Regions from separate parts of the Ruegeria sp. YKSE079 genome, predicted to be linked through region 1. Evidence: riboswitches for the same ligand, from Rfam matches in the RefSeq annotation. Region 1 holds a riboswitch; the other holds the start of a gene.
What was found. A riboswitch is a leader RNA that binds a small molecule or an ion and turns the genes downstream of it on or off. The one in region 1 is predicted to bind cobalamin.

Region 1 (4,624 bases):
TCCGCAACTTCCTGGAACAGGCCGATGTCCTTTTTCACCAGATCCATTGTGAAGGAAATATCGCGCGAACCGTTCAGGATCACCTGGCTTTCGGTTTCATGCACGAACGAGGTGCCGGACGAGATTTTCATCGCCTCATAGGCGGTGTTCAGATCCATGCCCGCAGCCTTGGCAACAACCAATGCTTCGCAACAGGTCACAAGGTTTGCTGTCGCCAGATAATTGGTGAGAACCTTCAGAACCGAAGCCGACCCGAGGTCGCCAGTGTGCAGGATGCGGCGGCCCATCGTGGTGAGGAAGGGCAGGATACGTTCGAACGTCGCGCGGTCGCAGCCCGCGAAAATCGAGATGTTGCCGGTATCCGCCCGATGGCAGCCGCCCGAAACCGGGCAGTCCACCGCGGCGCCGCCGCGCTCGATCACCATGGCGCCGAGCCTTTTGACCTCGGCCTCGTCGGTGGTCGACATCTCCATCCAGATCTTGCCCGGCTTCACTTCGGGCAGCATCTGTTGCATCACCGCGTCCGAGGCCGCAGGCGATGGCAGGCAGGTGATGACGGCGTCACATTCGCGCATCAGCTGTGCCGGACCGTCCGCGCGTTTGGCGCCACGCTCGACGAACATGTCGACCAGATTTTCATTCAGGTCATGCACCGCCAGATCAATTCCGTTCCGCAAGAGCGAGCCTGACAGTTTGTGGCCCACATTACCCAGACCGATGAAACCAACTTTCATGGATTTGTCCTCCCCGGCGGGCGTATGCCCGCGTATACGATTCATGCGGTGACTATGAAGCTTTGAAATCGGCAAGAGAAACGAATAATAATGATCGCAATGGTCAAAAAATTTTGGTGATAAATGGACCGCCTTCCAAATCCGGCCTGGTTGCGAACGTTTGAGGCGGCGGCACGCCATCTGAACTTTACCACGGCGGCGAAAGAACTTGGGCTGACCCAGACGGCAGTGTCGCTGCATATCCGCTCGCTGGAAGAGGATTTGGGCGAAAAACTGTTTCTGCGCGCCGCGCGTCGGATCGAATTGACCGAACTTGGCCAATCCTATGCGCTGACCGTGCGGCGGGCGCTGTCGGATATCGCGCTCAGCACCAACAGCCTGTTTGGTCCGGCCACCCGCCAAAGCCTGACAATACGGGCAGCAATTTCGACCGCCACCTATTGGATCGCGGCGGAATTGCCTGATTTCAGCGCGCAATATCCGGAAATCCCTGTGCGGCTGGTGTCGCATATCTGGAATGACAGCGCCGCCCCTGCAGATGTCGATATCGAGATCCGGTTGGGATATGGCGATTGGCCGGGCGTCATGGCCGAGAAGTTGAGCGAGGAAACCATCGTTCCGGTCTGCCGTGCCGGTGACCCCGTTCCCACCATCCGGCAGATGCACAGCGGGCCGTTGATCCACATTCTCGGCTACGAGGACAACTGGGCGCGCTACCTTGAGGCGCACGGGCTTGACCACGACCCATCGGCAACCCGGCACGCCGTCGATACCACGGTCGCGGCGTTGCAACTGGTGATGGGAGGGGCGGGTTACGCCACCATCCTCGGCCGTTTTGCGCGCAATGCCATATCCCAGGGCGCACCGCTGCAAATTGCCGGGCCACCGATTCCCTTTGGGCAGTCGCATTACCTGATCCGATCCGACGCGGCGACATCGGTTTCCGGTTCAGCACGCCTTTTCGAGGCATGGCTGCGGGACAGGTTGGCTGGCGATGCCGCTGGTTAACGATGGCGGGTCGCTTTTTCACCCTGACGGTTCACAAGCCTGACGCCGCGCTTGACAAGTCCCCTGCCCTTGCCGCATGTCCGCGCTGTTGGTGTCTGCGCGAGCAGATGAAAAGGGAATGCGTCAGCGGTTCACCGTCAAACGCAGCCGCCCCCGCGACCGTGACCGGAGAGGGTGCCCAAATGCCACTGGCCGACAGGCCGGGAAGGCGGGACACCCGACAGGGACAAGCCCTGACATCCGTAAGCCGGGAGACCTGCCAGCGCCCGAAGACCAGACCGGACGGGGTGTTCCGGTGTCGGGCCGTGGCCCGCATGAAACCCCGTTCCCCGAAACCTGAATGGGGGGATGAGAGACGTGACCGAGCCTGCACCAGTCGAACTGCTGGTCTGCACCACCTGCCGCCGGGGTCTGCCCATCGAGGATGACGCCCAGCGCCCGGGCGCGCTGTTGCACAAGGCGCTGACCGAGGTCGAACTGCCCGATGGCGTTCTGCTGAAACCGGTCGAGTGTCTGTCGAACTGCGATCAGGGCTGTTCGATCGTGCTGCGTGGCGGGCCGTCGCGCTGGACCTTCGTCTATGAGAACCTGAGCGAAACAGACGATGTCGCGATCATCGTCGAAGGCGCGACCAAATACCTGGCCACCGAGGACGGGCTGGTAAAGTGGCGCGACCGCCCCGAACATTTCCGCAAGAACTGCGCCGCCCGCATTCCCCCGATTGGAGCCTGAGCCATGAGCACCCTTGAAAAACTTCCCGTCACCGTGATTACCGGCTTTCTGGGCTCGGGCAAGACCACGCTGATCCGCCACCTGATGCAGAACCCACAGGGCAAGCGGTTGGCCGTGGTGGTCAACGAATTCGGCGATGTGGGCGTCGATGGTGAGATCCTGAAAAGTTGCGCCATTCCGGATTGCCCGGCGGAAAACATCATGGAGCTTGCCAATGGCTGTATCTGCTGCACCGTGGCCGACGATTTCATCCCCACCATCGAGGCGCTGATGGCGCTGGAGCCGCGCCCCGATCACATCCTGATCGAAACCTCGGGTCTGGCGCTGCCGAAACCGTTGCTCAAGGCGTTCGACTGGCCCGACATCCGGTCGAAGATCACCGTGGACGGTGTGATTGCGCTGGCCGATGCCGAGGCGGTGGCCGCTGGTCGCTTCGCGCCGAACGTCGAAGCGGTGGACGCCCAGCGCATGGCGGACGAGTCCATCGACCACGAAACGCCGCTGTCAGAGGTGTTCGAAGACCAGATTTCCTGCGCCGATATCATCCTGCTGACCAAGCCCGACCTGGCCGGACCCGACGGCGTTGCGAAGGCCAGGGAAATCATCGCTGCCGAGGCCCCGCGCCCGCTGCCGGTGGTCGAGGTCGCCGAAGGGGCCGTGGACGTGCGCGTTATCCTGGGGCTGGAGGCCGCTGCCGAGGATGACATGGATGCCCGCCCATCGCACCACGACGGGGCGGACGATCATGAACACGATGATTTCGAAAGCGTCGTGATCGAGTTGCCCGAGCAATCCGATCCCGCCGACCTGATGGCCCGGATCGAACGTCTGGCAAACGAATTGAACATCCTGCGCGTCAAAGGGTACGCCGCCGTATCCGACAAACCGATGCGTCTGCTGGTGCAGGCTGTGGGCGCGCGTGTTCGCCACCAATACGACCGGGCTTGGAAACCGGGCGAAGAGCGCCGCTCGCGCCTGGTGGTGATTGCCGAGCATGACGACATCAACGAAGCCGCAATTCGCGGTATTCTCGAAGGTGTGGCCGAGGCCGCCGAATAAGGGACCGAGACGCCAATGCATGTCGTCTTTCGCGAAAGCCACGGTCTGGAAGAGACCGAAACACCGACCGATCTGGGCCAGAGCCCGGGCGATCTGGTGGTGCTGTCCTTTTCCGACAGCGACCTTGGCGCGTTCGCGGCGGGCTGGCATCGCGGCGGCGGAGCCGAGGGGCGGATGCCGTCATTGCGGCTGGCAAATCTGTCGGCGCTTAAGCATCCGCTGTCGGTCGATACCTATGTCGAACAGACGCTGGAGGGGGCCAAGGGCATCCTGATCCGGCTTATAGGCGGCGTGCCGTACTGGTCTTACGGGCTGCAGCAGGTTCATGCGCTGGCGCAATCGAAAGGGCTGGCGCTGGCTGTTCTGCCAGCGGACGGGCGTGAGGATACCCGGCTGGACGACTATTCCACCCTGCCGGTCTCGACCCTGCGCCGCCTTGCGCATCTGTGCGATACCGGCGGCGAGGTGGCGGCCCAGGCCGCGCTGGCACAGATGGCGCTGGCGACGGGATTGTATGCCGGACCGGTGATGGGGTCCAAAGCGCTGCCCGAATGCGGCGCGTGGTGCCCGGACCAGGGGGTAATCGCGGCAGAGACCGCCTTCGAAGATGGCAAGCCCCGCATCCTTGTCACGTTTTACCGCGCCTATCTCAGCGCGGCTGACACGGCGCCGATCGCCGCCTTGATCCGCGCGTTCCGGGCCCGCGGATATGATGCCGTCGGTCTGTTTGCACCGTCGCTGAAAGCGCCCGCATCGGCCAAATGGCTGGCAGAGCAGGTTGCTTCGCTGACACCTGCGGCCCTCGTCAACGCAACCGCCTTTTCCGGCAAGGGCGGCGGAGGCACATCGCCTCTGGATGCCGCGGGGGTACCGGTTTTTCAGGCCATGCTCGCCACCTCGAACCGCAAGGCGTGGGACGAGGCGGAACGGGGTCTGTCGCCTGCGGACCTGGCCATGCACGTGGTGCTGCCCGAAGTGGATGGCCGCATCACCGGCAGCGTGATCTCGTTCAAGGAGCCGGGGCAGCGCGACGCGCATCTGCAATTCGCACGTGCAATGCACGCACCCGAACCCGACCGGATCGGGGCGCT
Region 2 (4,624 bases), on a different contig from region 1:
CCAGCGTTGCAGGCTTGCGCCCAGCCTCTGGGCCAGATCGTTGGGCGCTTTGTCGGACGGGGTAAACTCAATACGCCCCGGTTGATAAGCAACAAGGCGAATCCCGTCCTCAACATCGACCAGCAACTTGCCGTCACGATTGGAGCGGATCAGTTCGACCACGTGTTCGAATGTTGGGTATCGCCCCAAAGCGGCTTGCAGGTCCTGCGCGAGGGCTGCAACTGGCGCACCGCTGTTGTGACGCCGAGCGGACTGGTTGCCTGGCGCATAAGATGCTGTTGACTGTGCGGTCGACGTACTCCCGCCTGACAAGGGAACTCCTCCACCCGGGCCGTTCGGTGCCGGTGGCGCAGGCGCATCTTGCAGTCGCTTGATCAGTTCTTCCGGGCTGGGTAGATCGGCGACATGAGTCAGACGAATGATCGCCATCTCGGCGGCCATCATGGAATTAGGCGCACCAGAAACTTCCTCCAGCGCCTTCAGCAGCATCTGCCACATCCGCGTCAAAACGCGCATAGGCAGCGCCTGTGCCATTTGTATCCCTCGCGCGCGTTCGTCGGGCGAAACGGTCGGGTCTTGTGCTGCATCAGGCGTGATTTTGACAACAGAAACCCAATGGGTGATCTCGGCCAGATCTCGCAACACTGCCAATGGATCGGCGCCTTCGGCATATTGCGCACCCAGTTCGGTCAATGCCCCCGCCGCATCGCCCCGCAGGATCATGTCCATCAGGTCCAGAACCCGACCCCGGTCCGCCAGCCCCAACATTGCACGTACCTGATCCGCAGAGGTCTCCCCGGCGCCATGCGAGATCGCCTGATCCAGAAGCGAGGTCGCATCCCGGGCCGAACCTTCAGCTGCGCGGGTGATCAGAGCCAGTGCGTCGCCAGCGATCTGAGCTCCCTCCGATTCGGCGATCATGCGTAGCAGGCCGATCATATCTTCGGGTTCGATCCGACGCAGATCAAAGCGCTGGCAACGAGACAGAACTGTGACCGGAACCTTGCGAATTTCAGTTGTCGCGAAAATGAATTTCACGTGCGCCGGAGGTTCTTCAAGCGTCTTCAGCAGCGCGTTGAACGCGCTGGTCGACAACATGTGAACCTCGTCGATAATGTAAATCTTATACCGCGCGCTGGCAGCGCGGTAGCGAACGCTGTCGATGATCTCGCGAATGTCGCCAACACCGGTCCGGCTTGCTGCATCCATCTCCATCACGTCTACATGACGGCCTTCCATGATCGCAACGCAATGCTCGCACTGACCGCAAGGTTCAGTTGTCGGCTTTCCGTTTCCATCCGGCCCGATGCAGTTCATGCCCTTGGCGATGATCCGTGCGGTGGTGGTTTTACCCGTCCCGCGAATGCCGGTCATGATAAAAGCCTGCGCAATCCGGTCTGCTTCAAAGGCGTTTCTTAGTGTCCGCACCATCGAATCCTGGCCGACCAGATCGGCAAAGGTTTCGGGGCGATATTTTCGGGCAAGAACCTGGTAGGGTGCGGGTGCGGTGTCGGTCATGTCTGCTCTGCCGGATTCGTCTTAAAACCGCAGCGTAGTGTGCCGCGATGCCCGCGTCCACAGCAGCAGGTCCGATTTTGGTTTGGATTGCTTGCAAGCCGGGGTAAAACACTCAGGCATCGATTGGAGAATGCAGATTTCAGCGTGTTGGTTGTGTGGGAGCTAATCGTGTCACAACTGGTGATATTTGGGCTGCAGGTGGGCGGAGGCACATTGGCTATCTGCCAGATGCCGGGCCGGAGCGGAGACTATCCTTCTGACCTCGACACCATTGCCGACTGGAAACCGGGCCTAGTGATTTCGATGACGACAGAGGTCGAAATGATCCAAGACGGCGCGCGCAGTTTCGGCTTGGATATTCAGGCGCGCGCCTGCCGATGGGTCCATTTGCCGATCGAAGATTTTGGTATCCCGCCCAGTCATGTCCAGGCGAAATGGGCCGAGACCAGTGCGTCTGCGCGGCAGGCACTTGCGGGCGGTGGTCGAATTTTGATCCACTGTCGTGGCGGTTGCGGAAGATCGGGAATGGCTGCGCTGAGGTTGATGGTCGAATGTGGTGAACGACCTTCGGATGCGCTGAAACGGCTACGCGCCATTCGCCCCTGCGCCGTCGAAACCGAACCCCAAATGGATTGGGCGCTGAAAGGGCAGATGGTGGCAGATCGGCCCTGAGGCCGGGCTGAGGGCTATTTTTTGCGTTGGCGTTCTTTCAAAGTGGCGCGTGGCAGGCGGTTTCTGCCGCCCGGTTGCCCTGCGGAACTGCTTCGAGGAACGCGCAGGGCATCTGCTTGATCCAACCCGAGGGAAAAACGGTCCGAGAAGAGTTCAATAGAGCGTCTTCAATCTGGTTCAGGCGTTCGCTATCCGCCTCGTCATTCACACCGCAGAATACTCGAATGCGAGAATGATCGGCGCGGAATCTGGCATCGCACCCAGTGGCACAATGTGCAAGTGCGCAACTTCCGTCGATCTCGAAGTCATCTGCAGTCAATGGCTTTGTCGCAGATATCGCCTGTGCCAGTTTTTTACCCATTTGCGCCAATGCCGGGCAGGGTTTACCGGTTTTCTGGCACACTGTTGCTGTGAACAGGTGCTTGTCGGATTTCCAAATCATGTCGCGCCCTCCGCGCTGGTGACGAGGACAACGGACGGGAAGGACAGCAAGCAGCTATCGGACCCTGTCCCGGACACCCCGCCCGAGTTCGAGTTTCAGTTCCGATGGCAGGTCTCCTGACTTGCGGGTCGCTGCTTTGCCGACCTTCCCGGCCCTTGGACCAGTGGCATTTCGGCTTCGCTCGCCGCCTACAGTTGCGGGGGCAGTCGCGGATTTGGTTCTGGAAGAACCGTACCGTGTTCCCTTTTCATTCCGACCGTGAACGCGGCCGGAAACCATCGCCTAATCGCTAGCGGGCGCACAATTTTGGGTCAAGACGAATCCTGCGGCTCAAGCACCTTTGTCGCGCCGGGCGGGTTTACTGAATTTGTTTAGACGTCGACATCTTGCTCAAGCGGCAAGGCACGTTTCTTAGGGTCTCCGAAGATCGCCTTGCCCGGGCCAACTGCCACCCGCCCTGGAGCAGTATGAACACAGTATCTGCCGCGAATTCTGGCTCGGCCACTCCAAGTCGCCTTGCGTGATGTGCGACTTCGGTTATCCAACCCTCGTACAAGTGATAGGCATGGTTGCGGAATATATTGTTGTCCGGCCCTTCGAACAAAGTAGCGGAAATCGGGCAGGTATCCCACTGACCTGATTTGTCGAAAAGTTTCGCTATCTTGTTGCAAAGAGTTGTGGCCCCGGACTGGAAATCTTCCGCAGGCTCAAATGACGCGGCAATAAGACCAAGCATCACATCGGACGCCCAAGTAGCGGCCGCAAGCGCCAGATCGGCCTTTCCATTCGGGAAATGGTGATACAGCGATCCTTTGGGTGCGTCAGCCACGGAAAGAACTTCGTTCAGCCCGACCCCGTGATAGCCCGACCTCTGGAAAAGATCGGCCGCAGCCCGAATCAGGCGCTCTTTTGTTGGCAAAGGACGTTCAGTCATTTGCGTGGATTATTGACAGCACTGGACCAATTGGTCCAGAGATCAGAACTAGACCGACCGGTCTAGGGGCGCGGAGTTAAATATGCAGGACCAGGTGTCAGCTGAAGACCTTCTTATTCACTCGGGCGACTACCAACTGTCTGCCCGCCTCTTTCATGCGAAGGAACAGCCAGAAGTTACGGTCGTGCTCAATGGGGCGACCGGTGTTCCGAGGGACTACTACAGACATTTCGCATCGTGGCTGGCCTTAGAACGCGGAATTGCTTGTCTGACGTACGATTACCGGGATTTCGGCCACTCTTTGACCGGCAACCTAAAGAAATCCAAGTCATCCATGACCGACTGGGCATTGGTCGACATGCCCGCGGCTCGGATGGAAATGCGTCGTCGGTTCCCAAATTCAAAGCTTTGGGTCATCGGGCATTCGATTGGCGGGATGCTCGGTCCTTTGCAGCCTGGCATCGAAGAAATCGACAGAATGATCTGTGTCTGTTCAGGGCTGGTACAACATCGCGATCACCCTTGGCCTTATCAAGCGCTCGCCAGAATGTTTTGGTTCGGGCATGTTCCGCTGCTGGTTAAGAGTTTGGGGTATTTGCCTGGGCGTCTTGTTGGGTTCGGAGCAGATCTACCTGCTCCGGTCTATTGGCAATGGCGAAAATGGTGCATATCCGCAAAAAGCTATCTGCCGGATGCCGGAACGACCTTACCGAAACCCGACTGGAAAAGAAGTGGCGCATCAGTGGATATGATTGCGTTTTCGGACGATCAGGTGATCCCGCCCAAATGCGTTTGGCGATTGGCCGAACTTTATGGGCAAGATGCGCGACGGCGTGAATTGACGCCTCAGGATTTTGGAGTGAAGCAAATTGGCCATCTGGGCGCGTTTGCGCGTAAGAATGCCGTTGTGTGGCCCGCACTCATCGCCGATTAGGTTGGTCTACGCTAGATGATTAGTGGGAAAGTGAGAGGTTGGACATCGACCCAAGCGGGACTCGTTGTGGCTGCTTCCTTCCGGACCTGACCAGGTTGGCGAGGCGCTCGCCCGCGCCAACCTC

Region 2: another riboswitch for cobalamin. It lies ahead of AC2FMY_RS01355 (hypothetical protein); the one in region 1 lies ahead of AC2FMY_RS15620 (DUF1636 family protein).

Annotation. Positions count from the first base shown of each region.
Region 1 covers NZ_JBXWRJ010000017.1:11,279-15,902, forward strand. Annotated here, with positions in the region: gene AC2FMY_RS15610 (NAD(P)-dependent oxidoreductase) at 1-779, opposite strand, end outside; gene AC2FMY_RS15615 (LysR family transcriptional regulator) at 858-1,742, shown strand; cobalamin riboswitch at 1,814-2,020, shown strand; gene AC2FMY_RS15620 (DUF1636 family protein) at 2,091-2,474, shown strand; gene cobW (cobalamin biosynthesis protein CobW) at 2,478-3,533, shown strand; gene cobN (cobaltochelatase subunit CobN) at 3,549-4,624, shown strand, end outside.
Region 2 covers NZ_JBXWRJ010000001.1:277,202-281,825, forward strand. Annotated here, with positions in the region: gene AC2FMY_RS01345 (DNA polymerase III subunit gamma/tau) at 1-1,518, opposite strand, end outside; gene AC2FMY_RS01350 (protein-tyrosine phosphatase family protein) at 1,687-2,190, shown strand; gene AC2FMY_RS01355 (hypothetical protein) at 2,228-2,632, opposite strand; cobalamin riboswitch at 2,722-2,927, opposite strand; gene AC2FMY_RS01360 (TetR/AcrR family transcriptional regulator) at 2,991-3,566, opposite strand; gene AC2FMY_RS01365 (alpha/beta hydrolase family protein) at 3,649-4,500, shown strand; RNA gene ffs (signal recognition particle sRNA small type) at 4,529-4,624, opposite strand, start outside.